DNA from 3 places in the Kribbella sp. NPDC026611 genome. Region 2 is predicted to be linked to each of the others. Evidence: predicted binding sites of a transcription regulator. Region 2 holds the regulator's gene; each other region holds the start of a gene.
What was found. The regulator HrcA, encoded in region 2, represses chaperone genes, less so after heat shock. The targets are predictions, from matches to a motif close to TTGGCACTCGNNNNNNNCGAGTGCCAA.
Positions count from the first base shown of each region.

Region 1 (6,598 bases), on a different contig from region 2:
GCTGCCCGTTGTCTTCGGCACTGCGTTCGCGAATCACCCGTACATGACAGCACCGCCCGGCAGTGGACCTGCCGGGCGGTGCTGTTTGTGCTGTGCTGTCGAACTACGGACCGAAGAGGTCAGTGACCGTGGCCGTGGCCGTGGCCGGCCGCCGCGGGCTCTTCGTCCTCGGGCTTGTCCACCACCAGGGTCTCGGTGGTGAGCAGGAGCGCCGCGATCGAGCCGGCGTTGGCGAGCGCGGACCGGGTCACCTTGACCGGGTCCAGCACGCCGCTGCCGAGCAGGTCGCCGTACTCGCCGGAGGCCGCGTTGAAGCCGCTGCCCGGCTCCAGCTCGGCCACCTTGGCGACGACGACGTAGCCCTCGTAGCCACCGTTCTCGGCGATCCAGCGCAGCGGCTCGACGACCGCCTTGCGGACGATCCGGACACCGGTCGCCTCGTCACCGTCGAGCTCCAGGTCCTTGTCCAGGACCGTGGCGGCGTGCACCAGGGCGGAACCGCCACCGGCGACAATGCCCTCCTCGATGGCGGCGCGGGTCGCGGAGACCGCGTCCTCGATCCGGTGCTTCTTCTCCTTCAGCTCGACCTCGGTGGCCGCGCCGACCTTGATCACGCAGACGCCGCCGGCCAGCTTGGCCAGCCGCTCCTGCAGCTTCTCGCGGTCCCAGTCGGAGTCGGTGCGCTCGATCTCGGCCTTGATCTGGTTGACCCGGGCCTCGATGTCGTCGGTCTTGCCGGCACCCTCGACCACCGTGGTGTTGTCCTTGGTGACGACGATGCGGCGCGCCGTACCGAGCACCTCGAGGCCGACCTGGTCGAGCTTCAGCCCGACCTCAGGAGCGATCACCTGCGCGCCGGTCAGCGCGGCCAGGTCCTCGAGCATCGCCTTGCGGCGGTCGCCGAAGCCCGGCGCCTTGACGGCGACGGAGGTGAAGTTGCCGCGGATCTTGTTCACCACCAGGGTGGACAGCGCCTCGGCCTCGACGTCCTCGGCGATGATCAGCAGCGTCTTGCCGGACTGCACGACCTTCTCCAGCAGCGGCAGCAGGTCCGCGATCGCGGAGATCTTGCCCTGGTTGATCAGGATGTACGGGTCCTCCAGCACCGCTTCGCCGGCCTCGGCGTCGGTGATGAAGTACGGCGAGATGTAGCCCTTGTCGAACTGCATACCCTCGGTGAACTCGAGCTCGGTCCCGAAGGTGTTCGACTCCTCGACGGTGATCACACCGTCCTTGCCGACCTTGTCGAACGCGTCCGCGATCAGCGTGCCGATCTCGGCGTCGCGCGCGGAGATGGTCGCGACGTGGGCCATGTCGCCCTTGTCGTCGACCGGCTTCGCGGTAGCGACCAGCTTGGCCGAGATGGCCTCGACGGCCGCCTCGATACCGCGCTTGAGGCCCATCGGGTTGGCACCGGCGGCGACCGCCCGGAGGCCCTCGTGCACCAGCGCCTGCGCCAGCACCGTCGCGGTGGTGGTGCCGTCACCGGCGATGTCGTTGGTCTTGGTCGCGACCTCCTTGGTCAGCTGCGCACCAAGGTTCTCGAACGGGTCGTCCAGCTCGACCTCACGCGCGACGGTGACACCGTCGTTGGTGATGGTCGGGGCGCCCCACTTCTTGTCCAGGACGACGTAGCGGCCCTTCGGCCCCAGCGTCACCTTCACCGTGTTCGCGAGCTTGTCGACGCCGCGCTCCAGCGCGCGCCGGGCGTTCTCGTCGAACTCGAGGATCTTCGGCATGAAGAAACCAGTCCCTCTCTGAAATCTCTCTGGGTGTTGCGGGTGATGCGGCTCGTCCCGCTGCTCCCGGTGTGCACCCGGCCGGCCCCGGGCAGACGGTCGCGCCGACCGAGATCCGTGACGGTTGGCATCACGAAAGCTCCGGTCGGCCCGAGCGTCTTCCCGGACCGCGGCCCGGGGTGCCGGACCGACTCCGCCCCGGTGCCAGTCGTCGGCCCGGGGCGGTGTCGGTCAGGAACAGCGAGCGGTCGTCACTTGCTGACGACTGCGAGGATGTCGCGGGCGCCCAGGATCAGGTAGTCCTGGCCGTCGTACTTGACCTCGGTGCCGCCGTACTTGGAGTAGATGACCTTGTCGCCGACGGCAACGTCCAGCGGGACGCGGTTGCCGTTGTCGTCGATCCGGCCGGGGCCGACGGCGAGGATCTCGCCCTCCTGCGGCTTCTCCTTGGCGGTGTCCGGGATCACCAGACCGGACTTCGTGGTCTGCTCGGCTTCGAGCGGCGCGACGAGGACTCGGTCCTCGAGCGGCTTGATCGTGACCGACACTTGCTGACCTCCACGGTCGATTTCGCTTGGCTGTGGTTCATTGGTCGCGCTCCCCTGCCGTCGCGGGGGTCAAGGGCCGGACCGTTGGCACCCTCGGCTCGAGAGTGCCAACACCGAATCTAGGCCGCGATTAGCACTCGGTCAACTCGAGTGCCAAACGATTCTCAGGCTGAGACATCCGGGCCGGTGACGGAGCACCTACGGATCGTGGTCAAACGCTGGGCCTAACCCTGCTCGGCATGGGACCGTCGTCTCAGGACGGCCTGAGGAGGCGTTGTGGCGATCAGGTTTCCCAAGCTGCCGAAGTTGTCCGGACGCACGATCGCGGCCCTGGCCGGGATCGGGGCGCTCGCCCTCGGTGCGGTCGCGGCGAACGCGGCGAAGCACCAGCCCATTCCCCCGGTCGCCAGCGCGCCGGCGGCTGCCAAGGCCCCTGCTGCCAAGCCGGACCAGGCCGTGTCCCTCGACGCGACCGCGGCCGAGATGAAGGCCGCCGCGGCGCTGCCACAGTGCCGCTCCGCGCGCTTGGTGCCGGTCAACCGGACCTGGGGCATCCCGATGCCGTCCATCTACGCGAGCACGAGCACCACCTGCAACCTGATGTACGGCGACGACCCGTACCGCGGCTCGACCCGGTACGGCGACCCGGACACCGCCATCCGCATCCTCCAGCGGAACCTGAACTCCTGCTACGGCACCCATCTGGCCGTGGACGGCATCTACGGCAGCAACACCCGCGCAGTGGTCAAGGCGGTCCAGCGCAGGCACAAGCTGGTCGCCGACGGCATCTACGGCCCGAAGACCCGCTCCGCCATGAACTGGCGGCTCTACTCGATGGCCACGCGCACCTGGAGCAGGAGCTGTTCCAGTCCGCTCTAGAGTTACCGGGTGACAGTCACCGCGTTGCTCGACGGGCCCGGTGCTGAGGTGCTTGCTGCAGCGTGTGCGGAGTACCAGCCTGGGCGTGAGCTCCAGCTCGTCGAGAAGCTGCGAAGACGGTACGACGCAACGCTGGTGACGGCTGCGGTGACTCAGGCCGCGCTGCGCCATCGGGGGGCCGTCAAGTTCGGCGCGGACGCTGCACGGATGTACTTCACCCCGGACGGACTCGAGCAGGCTACGCGGACCACCGTCGCCGAGCACCGGGCCGCACGCATTGCCGCCACGCTCCCTGGAGCCAGCGTGGTCGACCTGGGCTGTGGCATCGGCGGCGACCTGATCACCTCAGCGCGGGCCGGTCTGAGAGTCACTGGCGTCGAGCGCGATGCGGAGACGGCAGCGACCGCTCGAGCCAATCTCGCTGCGCTTGGCCTGCCCGGTGAGGTGTTGCAAGGGGATGCGGAGGCTACGGACCTCACGCCGTACGACGTGGTGTTCGCAGACCCGGCCAGACGGGCCGACGGGCGCCGGGTGTTCGACCACAACGCTTACTCGCCCCCGTGGTCGTTTGTCACCGCGCTGTTGGAGCGGACGGCCTGCGTGAAGGTCGCGCCGGGCATCCCGCACGACGCCGTACCGCCTGAGGTGGAGGCGGAGTGGGTCAGTGACGCCGGCGAGGTGAAGGAGGCGGCCCTGTGGTCGGGGCAGCTGTTCAATGGGATCACCCGTAGAGCGACCCTGCTGCCAGGTGGGGCGACGGTGACCGATGCGCCGGAGGCAGAGACCGGTCCGGTCGGTCAGTACATCTACGAGCCCGACGGTGCCGTGGTGCGCGCCGGTCTGGTTACTGCGGTTGCCAGTGCGGTCGGGGGGTGGTTGCTGGATCACCGGATCGCCTATGTAACGTCCGACAAGCAGGTGCCGACTCCGCTCGCGTCGGCGTACGAGGTCGTGGAAGAGCTTCCCTACAAGGAGAAAGCGCTTCGCTCGTGGGTGCGTACGCACGACATCGGGACGCTGGAGATCAAGAAGCGCGGGGTGGACCTGGACCCCGCGGTACTGCGGAAGAAGCTCGCGCCGAAGGGCCGGAACGCGGCGACGCTGATCGTCACGCGGATCGGGCGGGACGCGGTGGCGTATTCCTGCCGCCGACTTGCATCCTGAGGGTATTCGAACATATGATCGATCTCGCGAGCGGGTCCCCGGGTGACTTGCCGACGGACGAGGTGCTGCGTCTGTTGCTGCGCTCCCCGGGGGCCCGCCACTAACTGGCCTGGTCGACGCACGGCAGTGAGGTGTCGTGCGTCGACTGGGTGTCACATACCGTTCACTTCGGTTGGGCAGGCTGGCGGCAGAACCGGTTGGCCGCTGACCGTTGTACCTGGGGCGCAAGCGGTATGCACCACCCCAGGTCTCTGCCGTGCACTTCCCCGCACTGCAGCTGCTTCACGACACCCGGAACCGCTCGCGCACCGGCATCCGAAACCGGGCCGAAGCGATCTCGCGGACACCGGCCGCCATCGAGTTCGTCCGCTCCGGGACGGCCGATTCGGTCGCCGTGAGGAAGTCGGCGACCAGACTGTCCCAGGCCGCAGTCCGTTGGAGCATGGCGTGGCCGTCTCCCGGCAGTAGGTGGGTTGTCACCGGAGTGCCTGCTGCTTGGAGGCGCTTCGCGTAGGCGACCGTGGTTCTGGGGTCCGTCACGGTGTCGGCGGTGCCGTGCACGAAGGTCACCGGAGGTTTGAGAGCCGTGAGCGGCTCGCCGGCCGGTAGCCAGGGCGCCAGGCCGAGGACTCCGGCTACTCGTGGGTGGTCTCCGGCGGCCACTACCGCGCGGCCGCCCATCGAGTGGCCGATGAGGTGGACACGCTCGTACGGCAGTTCGTCCAGGACCGCACGGAGGTCGGTGGCGGGATCGGCGGTGTCGTTCCAGCCTCGGTAGCGGTAGCGCATGAAGCCCACAGCTGCAGCGGGGAGCGCACGACGGGCAACTACCGCGAACGGCCACATCCGGAGCAGAGCGGGCCGCCACAGATCGGGATCAGCGTGCGAGTGCTCCTGACCACCGTGGGCGAGCAGCACCAACTCTGTTGCCCCGCGAGGATGCCGGACGAGGTCGACCCCCGGACGCATCACGACTGCGTGTACAGCTCAGCCGGATCGCGGCGGATGGACATGATCCGGCCTGGTTCGGTTTCGGTGAAGCCATAGGAGCGGTAGAGCTCGTGGGCGTCGGCAGTGGCCAGCAGGATGCGGCGGACGCCTTTCAGCTCGGGGTGGTCGAGGAGCGTCGACACGACAAAGCGCCCGAGGCCGTGGCCGCGGTGGGACTCCAGCACGAAGACGTCCGCCAGCCACGCGAACGTCGCCTGGTCCGTCACCATCCGGGCAAACGCGACGAGCGCCCCGGACGCGTCGTACACGCCGAGGTTCAACGAGCCGGCGATGGATCGCGCCACCACGTCCCGCGGCACTCCGCTCGCCCAGTACGACGTACTCAGGAATCCGTGCACGACGTCCACGTCGATTCGCGCCGCGTCGTCGTCCGCCTCGAACCCGTCCGGACCTGGCCACCTCACTTGTTCAGCACCTCCGTGATCGGCATCGACGAGTCCGCCGGCAGCCCGAGCGGCGACGCCGCCTTCCCGGCCCGGACCAGCTCCGAACCGAGCGCCGCCACCATCGCGCCGTTGTCAGTGCACAGCCCCGGCCGCGGCACCCGTACGGCGATACCCGCCGCCGAGCAGCGCTCCTCGGCCATCGCCCGCAGCCGCGAGTTCGCCGCGACGCCGCCGCCGATCAGCAGGTGCTCGAACCCACGGTTCTTGCACGCATCGATCGCCTTCCGCGTCAGCACGTCGCACACCGCCTCCTGGAAGGCAGCGGCAACATGGTTCACTGGCACGTCTTCACCATCGCGCCGCCGAGCCTCGACCCACCGCGCGACGGCCGTCTTCAACCCCGAGAACGAGAAGTCGAACCGGTGCCGCTCCAGATCCCGTTGCGACGTCAACCCCCGCGGGAACGTCACGTACAGCCGGTCGCCGCCGTCACGAGCCGCCTTGTCGATGTACGGACCACCCGGGAACGGCAGCCCGAGCACACGCGCAACCTTGTCGAACGCCTCCCCCGCCGCGTCGTCGATCGTGCTGCCCATCGGTTCGACGCCATCGGTGATGTCCTCGACCGCGAGCAGCGACGAGTGCCCACCGGACACCAGCATCGCGACGCAGCCCTTCGGCAGGTCGCCGTGCTCCAACGTGTCCACCGCGACGTGCGCCGCCAGGTGGTTCACGCCGTACAGCGGCTTGTCGAGCGACAGCGCGAGACCCTTCGCCGCCGCGACGCCGACCAGCAACGCGCCGGCGAGCCCCGGCCCGCTGGTCACCGCGACCGCGTCGACGTCGGTCGGTTTGATCCCGGCCGTCTCGC
Region 1 is NZ_JBEZYC010000001.1:804,000-810,597, reverse strand. It holds gene groL (chaperonin GroEL) at 120-1,739, opposite strand; gene groES (co-chaperone GroES) at 1,991-2,287, opposite strand; gene AB0E69_RS04090 (peptidoglycan-binding domain-containing protein) at 2,564-3,166, shown strand; gene AB0E69_RS04085 (class I SAM-dependent methyltransferase) at 3,176-4,330, shown strand; gene AB0E69_RS04080 (alpha/beta fold hydrolase) at 4,613-5,299, opposite strand; gene AB0E69_RS04075 (GNAT family N-acetyltransferase) at 5,299-5,745, opposite strand; gene tsaD (tRNA (adenosine(37)-N6)-threonylcarbamoyltransferase complex transferase subunit TsaD) at 5,742-6,598, opposite strand, start outside.
Region 1: groES (co-chaperone GroES) is a predicted target of HrcA. The motif match lies at 2,418-2,444, and genes of this name have one in related genera.

Region 2 (6,598 bases):
TCGGGGCCGATCACGATGACGATGTCGCCGTCGGCCGGTACGTCGAGAGAAGCCAGCGGGACCGTCGCCTCCTCGTGCAGGACCACCGGCAGCGCAGCCTTGGCCAGCAACTCGGCGACATCTGCCGTGGAGGCCAGGGGTGCTACTTCGGCGAACCACGTGCGGCGGGACTGTTTGCTGGACTCGAAAGCCCACGACCGCCACTTCCCGAGCAGCTTCTCCACCCGCTCGGCGTTCGCCTTGAACTGGCTCCGCTCCGCGTTCCACGGCACGATCACGTCCGCGCCGACCTCGGTCAACATCTCCACCGCAAGCTCAGCCCGCTCCCCCTTCGGCACCGCCTGCACAACCACCACCCGAGGAGCAGCCGCCGGCACACTCCCCCGCCCATCAACCCCAACCAACACCCCACCCTTGGAAGCCGCAGTCACAACTCCCTCAGCCCACGCCCCACGCCCATCGGTCAACCGGACGCGTTCGCCCGGCCCGATGCGGCGTACGACGGCGGCGTGCCGACCCTCAGGCCCGTCGAGGGTCAGCTCGTCGCCGGACAGGTCCTCCAGATGGAAGACCGCCAGCCCCATCTAGTGGGCGCCGAAGGCGTCTCGGAGGCGGCCGAAGACGCCTTTGTGGGTTGCTTGGACGTGGCCGGTGGGGCGTTCCTCGTCGCGGGCCACGGCGAGCTGGCGGAGGAGGTCGGCCTGGGAGTCGTCCAGCTTCGTCGGGGTCTCGACGATGACCTGGACGATGAGGTCACCGCGGCCTGCGTGGCGCAGCCGGGGTACGCCGCGTGCAGTGAGCGTCATCGCCGTCCCGGACTGCGTGCCGGGGCGGATCTCCAGCGGTGTCGTCTCGCCCTCGAGGGTCGGCAGGTCGATCGTCGTACCGAGCGCGGCCGCCGTCATCGGCAGCGTCACCGTGCAGTGCAGGTCGTCGCCGTTCCGGGTGAAGATGTCGTGCGGCTCGACGTCGATCTCGACGTACAGGTCGCCGGCGGGCCCACCACCGGGGCCGACCTCGCCCTGTCCGGACAGCTGCACCCGGGTCCCGCTGTCGACCCCGCCCGGGATCTTCACGGTGACCGTACGGCGCGAACGCACGCGCCCGTCGCCGGCGCACTCGACGCACGGGTTCGGGATGGTGGTGCCGTAGCCGCGGCAGTTCGGGCACGGGCGCATCGTCCGCACCTCGCCGAGGAACGACCGCTGCGTGTGCGTCACCTCGCCACGCCCGTGGCAGATCTCGCAGGTGACCGGCTCGGACCCGGCCGCTGCGCCGGACCCGCTACAGGTCGGGCAGAGTACGGCGGTGTCTACCTTGAGCTCCCGCGTCGTCCCGAAGGCAGCCTCGGCCAGGTCGATCCGCAACGGGATCAGCGCGTCCTGACCACGCCGCGTCCGCGGCCGCGGTCCACGCGTCGCCCCGCCGGTCTGGCCGAAGAACGCGTCCATGATGTCGGTGAACGTGAACGCCTGGCCGAAGCCCGCGGCACCCGGCCCACCGGCGCCGGCGGTCGCGAACGGGTCGCCGCCCAGGTCGTGCATCTGCCGCTTCTGCGGGTCGCTGAGCACCTGGAAGGCGCGCCCGATCTCCTGGAACTTCTGGTGCGCGTCCTCGGAGTCGTTCACGTCCGGGTGGTACTGGCGCGCCAGTTTGCGGTACGCCTTCTTGATCTCGTCCGCTGAGGCGTCACGGCTGACGCCCAGGACGGCGTAGTAATCGGTGCTCATACTCCAGACCAGGGGGTTGGGAGGACGGTAGGTGCGTTCGTCATGAGTCGGCCAGGATCTGGCTGACGTAGCGCGCGACGGCGCGGACAGCGCCCATCGTGCTGGGATAGTCCATATGGGTCGGGCCGACGATGCCGAGCGTGGCCAGCGCCTCCGACTTCGACCCGTACGCGGTCGCGACCACCGAGGTGGTGGCCAGCTCCTCGAACGGGTTCTCGTGCCCGATGCGGACCGTGAGGGTCTGCGGGTTGGTCGCCTCACCGAGCAGCTTCAGCAGGATCACGTGCTCCTCCAGCGCCTCGAGCACCGGCTTCACGTTCCGCTCGAAGTCGTCGCCGTACCGCGTGAGGTTGGCCGCGCCGCCGACCGCGATCCGCTGCTCACCCACCTCGTCGGTGAACGCCTCCAGCAGCGTCGTGACGATGGCGGCGACCAGGGCCCGGTCGGTCGGTGGGAAGAGCTCGGTGACCGCGCCCAGGGACGTGGTCGCCTCGGTCAGCCGCTGCCCGGCGAGCACGGTGTTCAGCCGCGACCGCAGGTCGGAGATGAGCTGCTCGTCGACATCGTTGGGGTGTTCGACGATCCGCTGCTCGACCCGGCCGGTGCTGGTGATCAGCACCAGCAGCAGCCGGCGTGGACTCATCGTCACGATCTCGATGTGCCGCACGCTCGAGCGGCTGAGCGACGGGTACTGCACGATCGCGACCTGGCGGGTGATCTGGGCCAGCAGCCGGACGGTCCGGCGGACCACGTCGTCCAGGTCGACCGCGCCGGCCAGGAACGAGGTGATCGCCTTCTTCTCCGCCGTGGACAGCGTCTTGACCGTGCTCAGCTTGTCCACGAACAGCCGGTACCCGGCGTCGGTCGGAATCCGGCCCGCGCTGGTGTGCGGCTGGGTGATGTACCCCTCCTCCTCCAGCGCGGCCATGTCGTTACGCACGGTCGCCGGGGAGACCCCGAGGCTGTGCCGGTCGACCAGGGTCTTCGAGCCGACCGGCTCATGGGTCGCCACGTAGTCCTCGACGATGGCGCGGAGAACATCCAGCTTGCGTTCGTCCAGCACGCGCACCACCCTCTCAGACCTCTGGCACTCACTCGTTCAGAGTGCCAGTCTAGGCGGTCTCGGGCGACGCTCCCAACGGAACGGCCGCGGGACGCGCCACGGTGCTGGCCACATCCAGCGGCTGATCCTGTACGGCGGAGTCCACGAACGACTCCAGTACGTCGAGCACGTGGTACGCCAGCTCGCCGTTCGCGCGGTGCGGTTCGCCGGTGCGCAGCGCCCGGGCCATGTCCGCGACACCGACGCCACGACCGGCTCCGGCGTACCCACCGGCCACCGGCACCTCGGTCCACTCGCGCTGCGCCGCGGTGACGAGCTCGACGGTCCCGTCGAAGCCGTTCGGGTCCGGTACGGACAGGCTGCCGTCTGTGCCGTGCACCTCGATCCGCGGCAGGCGCCCGGCCCACACGTCGAAGGACATCAGCACAGTGGTCAGCGCACCGGACTCGTGCTCCAGTACGCCGGTAACGTGCGTCGGCACCTCCACGTCGAACACGGTCCCGGCCCGCGGACCGGTGTGGATCTGCCGCTGCTGCTTCGCGCGGCCGGCGCGGGCGGTGACCCGGACGACCGGTCCGAGCAACGTGACCAGGCTGGTCACGTAGTACGGGCCCATGTCGAGGACCGGCCCGCCACCGGGCTGGTAGTAGAACTCGGGCGCCGGGTGCCACAGCTCGTGACCGGGCGTCACCATGAACGCGGTCGCGGCGTGCGGCGTGCCGATGTCACCGCGGTCGATCGCTGCACGAGCCGTCTGCGTGCCGGTACCGAGGACAGTGTCCGGTGCACAGCCGATCCGCAGGTTGTTCGCGGCGGCGTACTTGAGCAGCGGCTCCGCCTCGGCGCGGTCCATGGCCAGCGGCTTCTCGCCGTACACGTGCTTGCCGGCCGCCATCGCGGCCTGGTGCACAGCGGCGTGGGCCGCGGGGATGGTGAGGTTGACGACGAGGTCGACGTCGTCAGCGGCGTACAGCTCGTCCGGAGAGAGTGCACGGATGCCGGGGTTCTGGTCCGCGACCGCCTGGGCCCGGCTGACGTCCAGGTCGGCTACGGCGACCACGTCGACGCCAGGGAGCTTGGCCAGGTGGTCCAGGTAGGTGCCGGAGATGACACCGGTGCCGACGATGCCGACCCTGGTCGTGCTGCTCACTTGCTCGCCCACAGCAGCCCCCGCTCTACGATCGTGCGTACGTCGGGGTTCTGCAGGTCGTCCAGCTTGTGGCCGACCGTGCAGACGAAGACACGCCCCTCACCCCAGGTGCGGGTCCAGACGGCCGGCATCACGGTGCCCTCGATCCACGGGAAGTCCGGGTGCGACTGGAAGGTGGTCGTGGCCAGCACGGTGTTCGTCGGGTCGTAGTGCACGTAGTACTGCTCGGTGTGCACGTCGAAGCCGGTGATGCCCGCGACGATCGGGTGCTCGGCTTGCTCAGGCAGGACGTCGACGTGGTAGTCGGTGTAGCCGTGCGGGTGCGAGATGAACTGCCCGCCGGTGATGAAGTTGTAGTCGGCGCTCTTCCGGAACGAGTCGACGATGCCGCCGTGCCAGCCGGCGAATCCGGTACCGCGCCGGATCGCCGCGTCCAGGCCCTTCACGTGCGCGTCCTCGATCTCGCTCATCGTGACGCACTGCAGCACCAGGTCGGTGCCGTCCAGGTCGAGGTAGCTCTCGGTGCTCTCCGAGACCGTCACCTCGAAGCCGTTCTGCTCGAGGAACGGGATGAACAGCTCGGTCGCCTCGACCGGCACGTGCCCTTCCCAGCCGCCCCGGACCACCAAAGCACGTCGTGTCGTCACACAGACCACCCTTCGAAAGTTTCGGAACGAACATCGGAACTGTTGCGACCTTAAGCGCCGCGGAGATCGGTTGCCAACCATTACGGCAGGTCTGGTCGTAGTGTCGAGGGATGAGCTGGAAGTTCTGGAAGCGCGCGGCTGTGACCCCCCAGGCCTCCGACCTCCGCCCACACGACACGCTGCGGCCGCAGGACACGTTGGCGGTGGGGTCGTTCGGGCTGACGGTCGAGGATGTGTTCTCGATCACGGGCCGCGGCACGGTCGTCACCGGCCGGGTGCTGTCCGGCGCCGTGACGGTCGGCGAGCAGGTGCTGATCAGTCGCGCCGGGCAGCCGCTGCTGCAGGTCGATGTGACCGGGGTGGAGATGTTCCGCAAGGTCGTGAAGACCGCCAAGGCCGGCGACAACGTCGGTCTGCTGCTCCGCGGCGTCTCCCGGGACCAGGTGCTCAAGGGCGACGTCATCAGCAAGTAGTTCAGCAAGTAACCTCGACCGCATGAGCGCATGGGCCGAGCTCGGCGACCGCACCTGGGTCCGCCGGTACGACGAGTGGGACCTCAACATCGGCCTCGTCGTCGGCGCGGACGGCGCGCTGCTCATCGACACCCGAGCCACCACGGAGCAGGCCGAGGAGCTCCGCGAGCACGTCCGCGAGCTGACGGACAAGCCCGTCAACTGGGTGGTCAACACGCACGCCCACTTCGACCACGTGGTCGGCAACAGCGTCTTCACCGACGCCACCGTCTACCTGCACGAGAACGCGGCCGCCGAGGAGAACCTGGCCGGTACGACGTTCTCGGTCGCGAAGGTGATCGACCTCGGCGACCGCCGGGTCGAGCTGCTGTACGTCGGCAACGGCCACACGTCCGGCGACGCGATCGTCGTCGTACCCGATGTCGACGTGTTCTTCCTCGGCGACCTGATCGAGGAGACGGCACCGCCGTCGTACGGCGAGGACTCGTTCCCGCTCGAGTGGCCGGACACGCTCAACCAGGCGATCGGCATGATGTCCGGTACGGCGAAGCTCGTGCCCGGCCACGGTGCCGTGGTCGACGCCGACTTCGCCCGCGAGCAGGCCGGCGAGCTGGGCGACGTGGCGAACACGATCTCGACGCTGCACCACGCCGGCACCTCGCTCGAGGACGCCCTCGCGCACACCGAGGACTGGCCGTGGCCGGTCGACAAGCTGCAGGACGCGATCAAACGCGGCTACCAGGCGCTCGGCGCGCCGCGGAAACCGACGCTTCCCCTGCTCGGCCCCGGCTGATGCCTGAAAACGCACGAGGGTTGCCGAAGTCGTAGTTGTCCGTTGACATCACGTCACGTCGTGCCGCACTTTGTTGCGAGGCCGACAACCGGATGGGGTGGTGTGCGATGACCACGACCGAACAAACCGTTCACCCAGACGGACGGGTCGAGCTGGCTGATCAGGCGGCCGTCGCCAACAGCCGGTACGGGAACGCGGAGCTGGCGCCGACCAGGCTGAAGGACCGCACCTGGACGACCTACAACTACACCGCGCTGTGGATGGGGATGGCGCACAACATCCCCAGCTACCTGCTCGCGTCCGGTCTGGTCGCGCTGGGCATGAACTGGCTGCAGGCCTTCCTTACCATCACGCTCGGGAACCTGATCGTCCTCGTGCCGCTGCTGCTGAACAGCCACGCCGGCACGAAGTACGGCATCCCGTTCCCGGTGTTCGCGCGGGCGTTCTACGGCGTCCGCGGCGCCAACCTGCCGGCGTTGCTGCGGGCATTCATCGCCTGCGGCTGGTTCGGGATCCAGACCTGGATCGGCGGCCAGGCGATCTACGTGATCGTCGGTGAGCTGTTCGGCAAGGGCTGGACGAACGCGTCGGCGCTCGGCGGTCACCCGTGGACGATGTGGCTGAGCTTCGGGTTCTTCTGGGTGGTCCAGATGGCGCTGATCCTGCGCGGGATCGAGGCGCTGCGCCGGTTCGAGAACTGGGCCGCGCCGCTGGTCACGATCGCGTTCCTGGCGCTGATGAT
Region 2 is NZ_JBEZYC010000014.1:100,742-107,339, forward strand. It holds gene AB0E69_RS38870 (16S rRNA (uracil(1498)-N(3))-methyltransferase) at 1-584, opposite strand, end outside; gene dnaJ (molecular chaperone DnaJ) at 585-1,730, opposite strand; gene hrcA (heat-inducible transcriptional repressor HrcA) at 1,771-2,793, opposite strand; gene AB0E69_RS38885 (Gfo/Idh/MocA family oxidoreductase) at 2,843-3,943, opposite strand; gene AB0E69_RS38890 (ThuA domain-containing protein) at 3,940-4,590, opposite strand; gene AB0E69_RS38895 (EF-Tu/IF-2/RF-3 family GTPase) at 4,701-5,063, shown strand; gene AB0E69_RS38900 (MBL fold metallo-hydrolase) at 5,086-5,856, shown strand; gene AB0E69_RS38905 (NCS1 family nucleobase:cation symporter-1) at 5,964-6,598, shown strand, end outside.

Region 3 (6,598 bases), on a different contig from region 2:
TAGGCGCCGGCGAGCTCAGGGGCTGAGGAACGCGCCTACCTGCTCCGGTGATGCTTACAGCTGACGTGCTCCGGTGGTGCTTACAGCTGGCGGGCGCGCAGTAGGTCGCGGATCTCGGTGAGCAGCTCCTGGTCCGTGGTCAGCGGAGTTGGCTCCGGCTCCTGGCCGCGCCGGCGCCGCTCGGCCAGCTTGTTGAGCGGCATCACGATCAGGAAGTAGACGGCGGCCGCGGTGAACAGGAAGTTCAGCAAGGCCTGCAGGATGATCCCGATCGAGAAGATCGCGTCGTTGATCTTGAACGTCCAGACGCCGCTGATGTTGGTCTCGCCGAAGATTGCGGCGACCAGCGGGTTGATCAGACCCTCGACGACGGCCTGGACGACCTTGGCGAAAACACCGCCGATCACGAGGGCGACGGCGAGGTCGACGACGTTGCCGCGCATGATGAATTCTTTGAAGCCCTTGAGCATGAGGGATGTGCCTCCACGAAACGGGTTTTGTACCCGAGCAACGTATGGGCCGCGGACCTGCAAGGGCGAGGGAGCGCGCCGAGGCGAGGGTCAGCTCGTGTCCGGGGTCAGCGCGACGGTGATTCTGGAGTTGGCCGTGGCCTGGGCCAGTCGGGTCGCCGTCTCCGGTGACGTCGCCACCACGATCAGCGCACCGGCCGACGCCGTACGCGGGGTTGGCAGGGCGACGACCGGGACGGATCGAGCGAGCAGACCTGCGGTGCCGGACGCCGTACTCGTGGCGGCGTAGAGGTTCACGCGGTCGCCGACCCGGAGGAGGGCGCTGATGTCGGCGTCGTCGATCCGGAAGGGATACGCGAGCGAGCCATCGGGCACGGCCGGTGGGCCGAGGAAACGGGCATCCGTCAGCGGCTCGCCGGCTCGGACCGGTCCGCTGAGCACGCGGGAGGTCAGATCCGCGCCGGGTCTGAGCGCACCGGTCGGGACCACGGCGGGCGGTAGCTCGAGGGTGCGCACGTCGCCGCGCTCGGGCACGGCTCCTCCGGCGAGATCTCGCGCAGCGGCCAGGACCGCGACCGTCGGCGGAGGAGCCGGGGAGAGCGCGTGCAGCGCGAAGTACACAGCAGCGGCGGCGGCGACGCCGGCCAGAAGCCGGCGATGCCATCGAGCTGCCTGGAGGAGGTGGCGAAACAGGTCACGAAGCGAGGGAGGGTTTGTCATGCCAGAGAAAGTACGAGTTTCGCCGGCATCCCTTCCTCAGTTATCCACAGGGGATCAGGCTGCGCTGGTCGAGGACGACCCGCTGCTGCTCGAGGACCCCCCGGACGACGACGAACCACCGGAGCTCGACGAGGACGAGCTCGAGGACTCCGACTTGCCAGAGGAGGAGGCTGCGGACTCGGACTTGGCCGCTGCAGGCGCCGGCGTAGAGCTCGAGCCGTTGCCGTTCGAGCGGCTGTCGGTCCGGTAGAAACCGGAACCCTTGAACACGACGCCCACCGCGTTGAAGACCTTGCGCAGGTTGCCCTGGCAGTTCGGGCACACGGTCAGGGCGTCGTCGGTGAAGCTCTGCCGCACCTCGAGGGCTTCGCCACAATCGGTGCACTGGTACTGGTACGTCGGCACGTCGGTTCCCTTCAGGCCGCTGGCACTCCTACTACCCGACTGCTAATAATGCGTCAGCAGCCCGAAGTATTCCAACTCGGCACCGGCGCGGCCCGGAACCGGGCACCGCCAGGAGTCCACGCTCCGTTCATCGGCGGCGGACGCAGAGCAACGCAAAGTTGTGCGGACCCCATTTGGGGTGCGCGCGGGGATTCTCTACGGTTGGGTCCGTGCGTCGCCTGCTTCGAGTCGTCATAGTCACCGGAATCGTGCTCGGCACGGTCCTCCTGGTGATCGCCGGTACCGTCGTTTTCGTCGTCCGCCACTCGTTCCCGACGTACGACGGGACGCTCGAGCTGGACGGTCTGGACGGCGATGTCAGCGTGGTCCGGGACGCCAACGGTATCCCGCAGATCTACGCCGACTCACCGGCCGACCTGTTCGCGGCGCAGGGCTACGTAGCCGCACAGGACCGGTTCTTCGAGATGGACTTCCGCCGGCACGTCACCTCGGGCCGGCTGAGCGAACTGTTCGGCAAGGACGCCTTGGAGACGGACAAGTTCGTCCGTACCCTCGGCTGGCGTCGGGTGGCCGAGCAGGAGCTGCCGCTGCTGAGCGCCACGACGCACCAGTACCTCGACGACTACGCACGCGGCGTCAACGCCTACCTGGAGAAGCACAGCGGCTCCGGCCTGAGCCTGGAGTACGCCGTACTGTCGCTGCAGCCCGGCGGTCCGAAGAACTACACCCCGGAGCCGTGGACCGCGGCCGACTCACTGGCCTGGCTCAAGGCAATGGCCTGGGACCTCGGCGGCAACATGGACGAGGAGCTGACCAGGACGAAGCTGCTGGCGGCCTTCCCGGCGCGCAACATCGAGAGCCTCTACCCGTCGTACCCCTACGACCGGAACCAGCCGATCATGTCGACCGGCACCGTCGGCAGGGACGGCAAGTTCACCACCACGCTCGACAACGCCGAGGCCCGGCGCGGCATGCTCACCCCGGACCTGCTCAAGTCGCTCGACTCGGTGCAGAAGGTCGCCAAGGGCCTGCCTGAGCTGCTCGGCCAGGGTGACGGCATCGGCTCGAACTCGTGGGTCGTCTCCGGCGACCACACCACCACCGGCAAGCCGCTGCTGGCCAACGACCCGCACCTCGGCCCGACCATGCCAGGCATCTGGACGCAGGTCGGTCTGCACTGCAACAACGTCGGCAAGGCCTGCCCGTTCGATGTCGCCGGCTTCAGCTTCTCCGGCCTGCCCGGTGTGGTGATCGGTCACAACAACGCGATCTCCTGGGGCTTCACCAACCTCGACCCCGACGTCCAGGACCTCTACCTGGAGCGGATCCAGGGCAACAAGGTGCTCTACAACAACCGGTGGACCGACATGGCGACCCGGGAGGAGACCTTCAAGGTCGCGGGGGAGGAGCAGCCGGTCAAGATCACCGTGCGGGTGACCAGGCACGGTCCGCTCGTCTCCGACGTCGGCGAGGACGAGCGCAAGGCCGGCGAGCAGGCCGCCAAGCAGGGCAAGTACCCGACGGCGTACGGCGTCTCGCTGCAGTGGACCGCACTGAACCCCGGCCGCACCGCCGACGCACTGTTCGACATCAACAAGGCCCAGGACTGGACCCAGTTCCGCGAGGCCGCGAAGTTCTTCCAGGTCCCCTCGCAGAACCTCGTGTACGCCGACACCGACGGCCACATCGGGTACCAGGCGCCGGGACTGATCCCGATCCGGTCGGTCGGCCGTGGTGACTGGCCGGTCCCCGGCTGGGACCCGCGGTACCGCTGGAAGGGCTATATCCCGTTCGACGCGTTGCCGACCGAGTTCGACCCACCGGACGGGATCATCGTCACCGCCAACCAGGCCGTCGTCCCGCGGACGTACCAGTACTACCTGACCAACGACTGGGACTACGGCTACCGCTCGCAGCAGATCCTCGATCGGATCAAGGCCGCCGGGAAGCTGGACGCCAACGCGATGGCGTCGATCCAGATGGACACCAAGAACCGGGCCGCCGAGACGCTGGTGCCGTACCTGCTCCAGATCGGGATCGACGACGCGTTCGAGAAGCAGGGCCAGGACACCCTGCGGAACTGGGACTTCACCCAGCCGGCCGACTCCGCGGCGGCGGCGTATTTCAATGTCGTCTGGCGCAACCTGCTCGCGCTGACCTTCCACGACCAGCTCCCCGAGGGCACCTGGCCCGACGGCGGGTCGCGCTGGTTCGAGGTGATCCACATGCTGCTCGGCCAGCCGAACAGCGGCTGGTGGGACAACATCCGGACCCCGCAGCGGGAGAACCGCGACGACATCCTGCGCGAGGCGCTGATCGACGCCCGGACCGAGATCACCCAGAAGATGGCCCGGGACCCGGCGCAGTGGCAGTGGGGCCGGCTGCACAAGCTCACGCTGACCAACCAGACGCTGGGCGAGTCCGGGATCAGTGCGGTCGAGAAGATCTTCAACCGCGGTCCGTACGAGCTCGGCGGCGGTACGTCGATCGTCGACGCGACCTCCTGGGACGCCTCCGAGGGGTACCGCGTGACCGCGTCGCCGTCGATGCGGATGGTCGTGGACCTGTCGGACTTCGACCAGTCCAGGTGGGTCAACCTGACCGGTGTGTCCGGGCACGCGTTCTCCTCGAACTACGTCGACCAGACCGAGCTGTGGGTCAAGGGCGAGACGCTGCAGTGGGCGTACACCAAGGGCGCCGTGGAGGCGACGCGCAAGCACTCGCTCACCTTCAGCAAGTCCGACGGCTGACACATACCAGGTCAGCACCTCGGCGACACGCCTACCAGGTGGGCGCCTCGGCGAACAGCTCTTCCGGCCAGGTCCACAGCGCCCGCTGGGTCAGCAGGATCGAGATGGTCCCGTCAGCGGGCGTGGTCGACCACAGTGTGCCCAGACCGCCCGCCCAGCCGTACCGGTCCGAGCTGACGGAGACGCCGTAGCCCCAGCCGGTGTCCGGTCCGAGGAACCCCTCGGCAGCCACACGCTGTGCCGGGGTGAGGTGGTCCGTCGTCATCTCCGCGACCGCAGCCGGTGACAGCACGCCCGCGCCACCGGCCAGCAGCATCCGGGCGAACGCGTGGAAGTCGTCAACCGTCGAGACGAGCCCACCGCTCGCGTCGGGGAACGACGGCGGCATCAGCCACTGGCTGCCGACAGCCGGATCCAGCACGTCGTCTCCGACGTACGCCGTGGTCAGCCGGGACGAGTCGAAAGCGGTGAAGCTAGTGTCGTGCATGCCGAGCGGCTCGAAGATGCGCTCGCGGAGGAAGTCCTCCAGCGGCTGGTCGGTGACCCGGGCGATCAGAACACCGAGCACGTGCGAGCCGGTCGAGTACAGCCACTGCTCGCCCGGTTGGTACTGCAGTGGCAGTGTTCCGAGCCGACTCATCCACTCGTCCGGCTCCAGCGCAGTCCGGGGGACAGGCGGCCCAAAGGTGTGCAGTCCGAGCTCCTGCTCGCGCTCCCGCAGCGCAGGGTTGTCCGACTCGCCCAGACCGAGTCGGAAGGTCAGAAGGTCCCGCAGCGTGATCGGCCGGCTCGCCGGCACGGTGTCCTCGAGCGGTCCGTCCGGCTGGCGCAGTACGACGGGATACGCGAGCTCCGGCAGTACGTCGGCCACCGGTGCGTCCATGGAGAGCCGCAGCTCGTCGACCAGGATCATGGCCGCGGCCGCAACGATCGGCTTGGTGAACGACGCCACCCGGAACAGGCTGTCCCGCTGCATGGGCGGACCGTCGTACGCCAGGCTGCCCAGCACCGCGACGCGGGCCTCGTCTCCGCGACTGACGAGGCTGATGAGCCCAGGGACAACCCCGTTGTCGACGTACGTGCGCAGCATCAGCTCTGTCCACCTCTCAGCGGGACCAATCGCGTTGGTGTGAGTGCCGCGTCGACCAGGTGGTCGTGCGGGTCGGAGGGGAGCGCCTCGACGATCTCGGAGTCGTACACGGCGGCCCAGATCGGCGTACCCGGGTTGGCCCGGGCGAGCGCGCGGTCGTACGAGCCGCCGCCCCGGCCGAGGCGTACGCCGTTGCGGGCGACGGCGACGGCCGGACAGATGATCAGGTCGGCGGTGGCGATCGCGTCGGAGCCCAGGTCGGTCGGTGGCTCGGCCAGGCCGAGGCGGCCGGGGACCAGGTCGGCCGCGCCGGGCGCGATGCCCCAGCCCAGGTCGTTGTCGGCGTACAGGATCGGCAGCAGCACCTCGTGGTGGGTGGCGAGCAGCCAGTCGATCAGACCGCCGGTCCGCGGCTCGCGTCCCATCGAGACGTACAGGGCGACCCGGTGCACGTCGGGCAGGGCTTGCTGTGCGCTGGCGAGCAGGTCGCCCGTGCACGCCTGCTCACTTCGGGCACCGAGAAAGTACTGCCGCACCACGGCCTTGGTCTGAACCACAGTCGAATCGTATGAGCGTGACCCGGACAACACTGGGATTAGCGGCTGTCCCCTAGGGTTGGTGCATGGGTGAGGAAGGTCTCAGACGAGCGCAGGAGAAGATGCGCGCGGCCGGTGCAGCCGAGGTCGCGATCCGTGTCTTCACGCACTACTACCGATTGGTCGAGTCCGGTCAGCAGGGGAAGATCCGCGAGGACGACATCGAACCGGTCGGGGACCTGCCGCACCTGGACCACCTGGACACCGACCCGGAGGCCCTGCGCGCCGCGCTCGCCGAGACCGTGGTGATCAAGCTCAACGGCGGCCTCGGTACGTCGATGGGCGTCACCGGCCCGAAGTCCGCCCTGCCGGTCAAGGACGGGCTCAGCTTCCTCGACATCATCGCCCGGCAGATCCTCAGCCTCCGCCGGCGGTACGACGTGCCGCTGCCGCTGGTGCTGATGAACTCGTTCCGCACCAAGACCGAGTCGCTGCAGATCCTGGGCGAGTACGACGGCCTCGCGATCGACGGGCTGCCGCTCGACTTCATGCAGAACATGGAGCCGAAGCTGCTCGCCGACGACCTGACCCCGGCCGAGTGGGAGCCGGACCCGGAGCTGGCCTGGT
Region 3 is NZ_JBEZYC010000001.1:1,140,915-1,147,512, forward strand. It holds gene AB0E69_RS05735 (GNAT family N-acetyltransferase) at 1-26, shown strand, start outside; gene mscL (large conductance mechanosensitive channel protein MscL) at 81-470, opposite strand; gene AB0E69_RS05745 (hypothetical protein) at 561-1,190, opposite strand; gene AB0E69_RS05750 (FmdB family zinc ribbon protein) at 1,245-1,595, opposite strand; gene AB0E69_RS05755 (penicillin acylase family protein) at 1,805-4,345, shown strand; gene AB0E69_RS05760 (serine hydrolase domain-containing protein) at 4,377-5,435, opposite strand; gene AB0E69_RS05765 (5-formyltetrahydrofolate cyclo-ligase) at 5,435-5,992, opposite strand; gene AB0E69_RS05770 (UTP--glucose-1-phosphate uridylyltransferase) at 6,058-6,598, shown strand, end outside.
Region 3: AB0E69_RS05750 (FmdB family zinc ribbon protein) is a predicted target of HrcA. The motif match lies at 1,615-1,641, and genes of this name have one in related genera.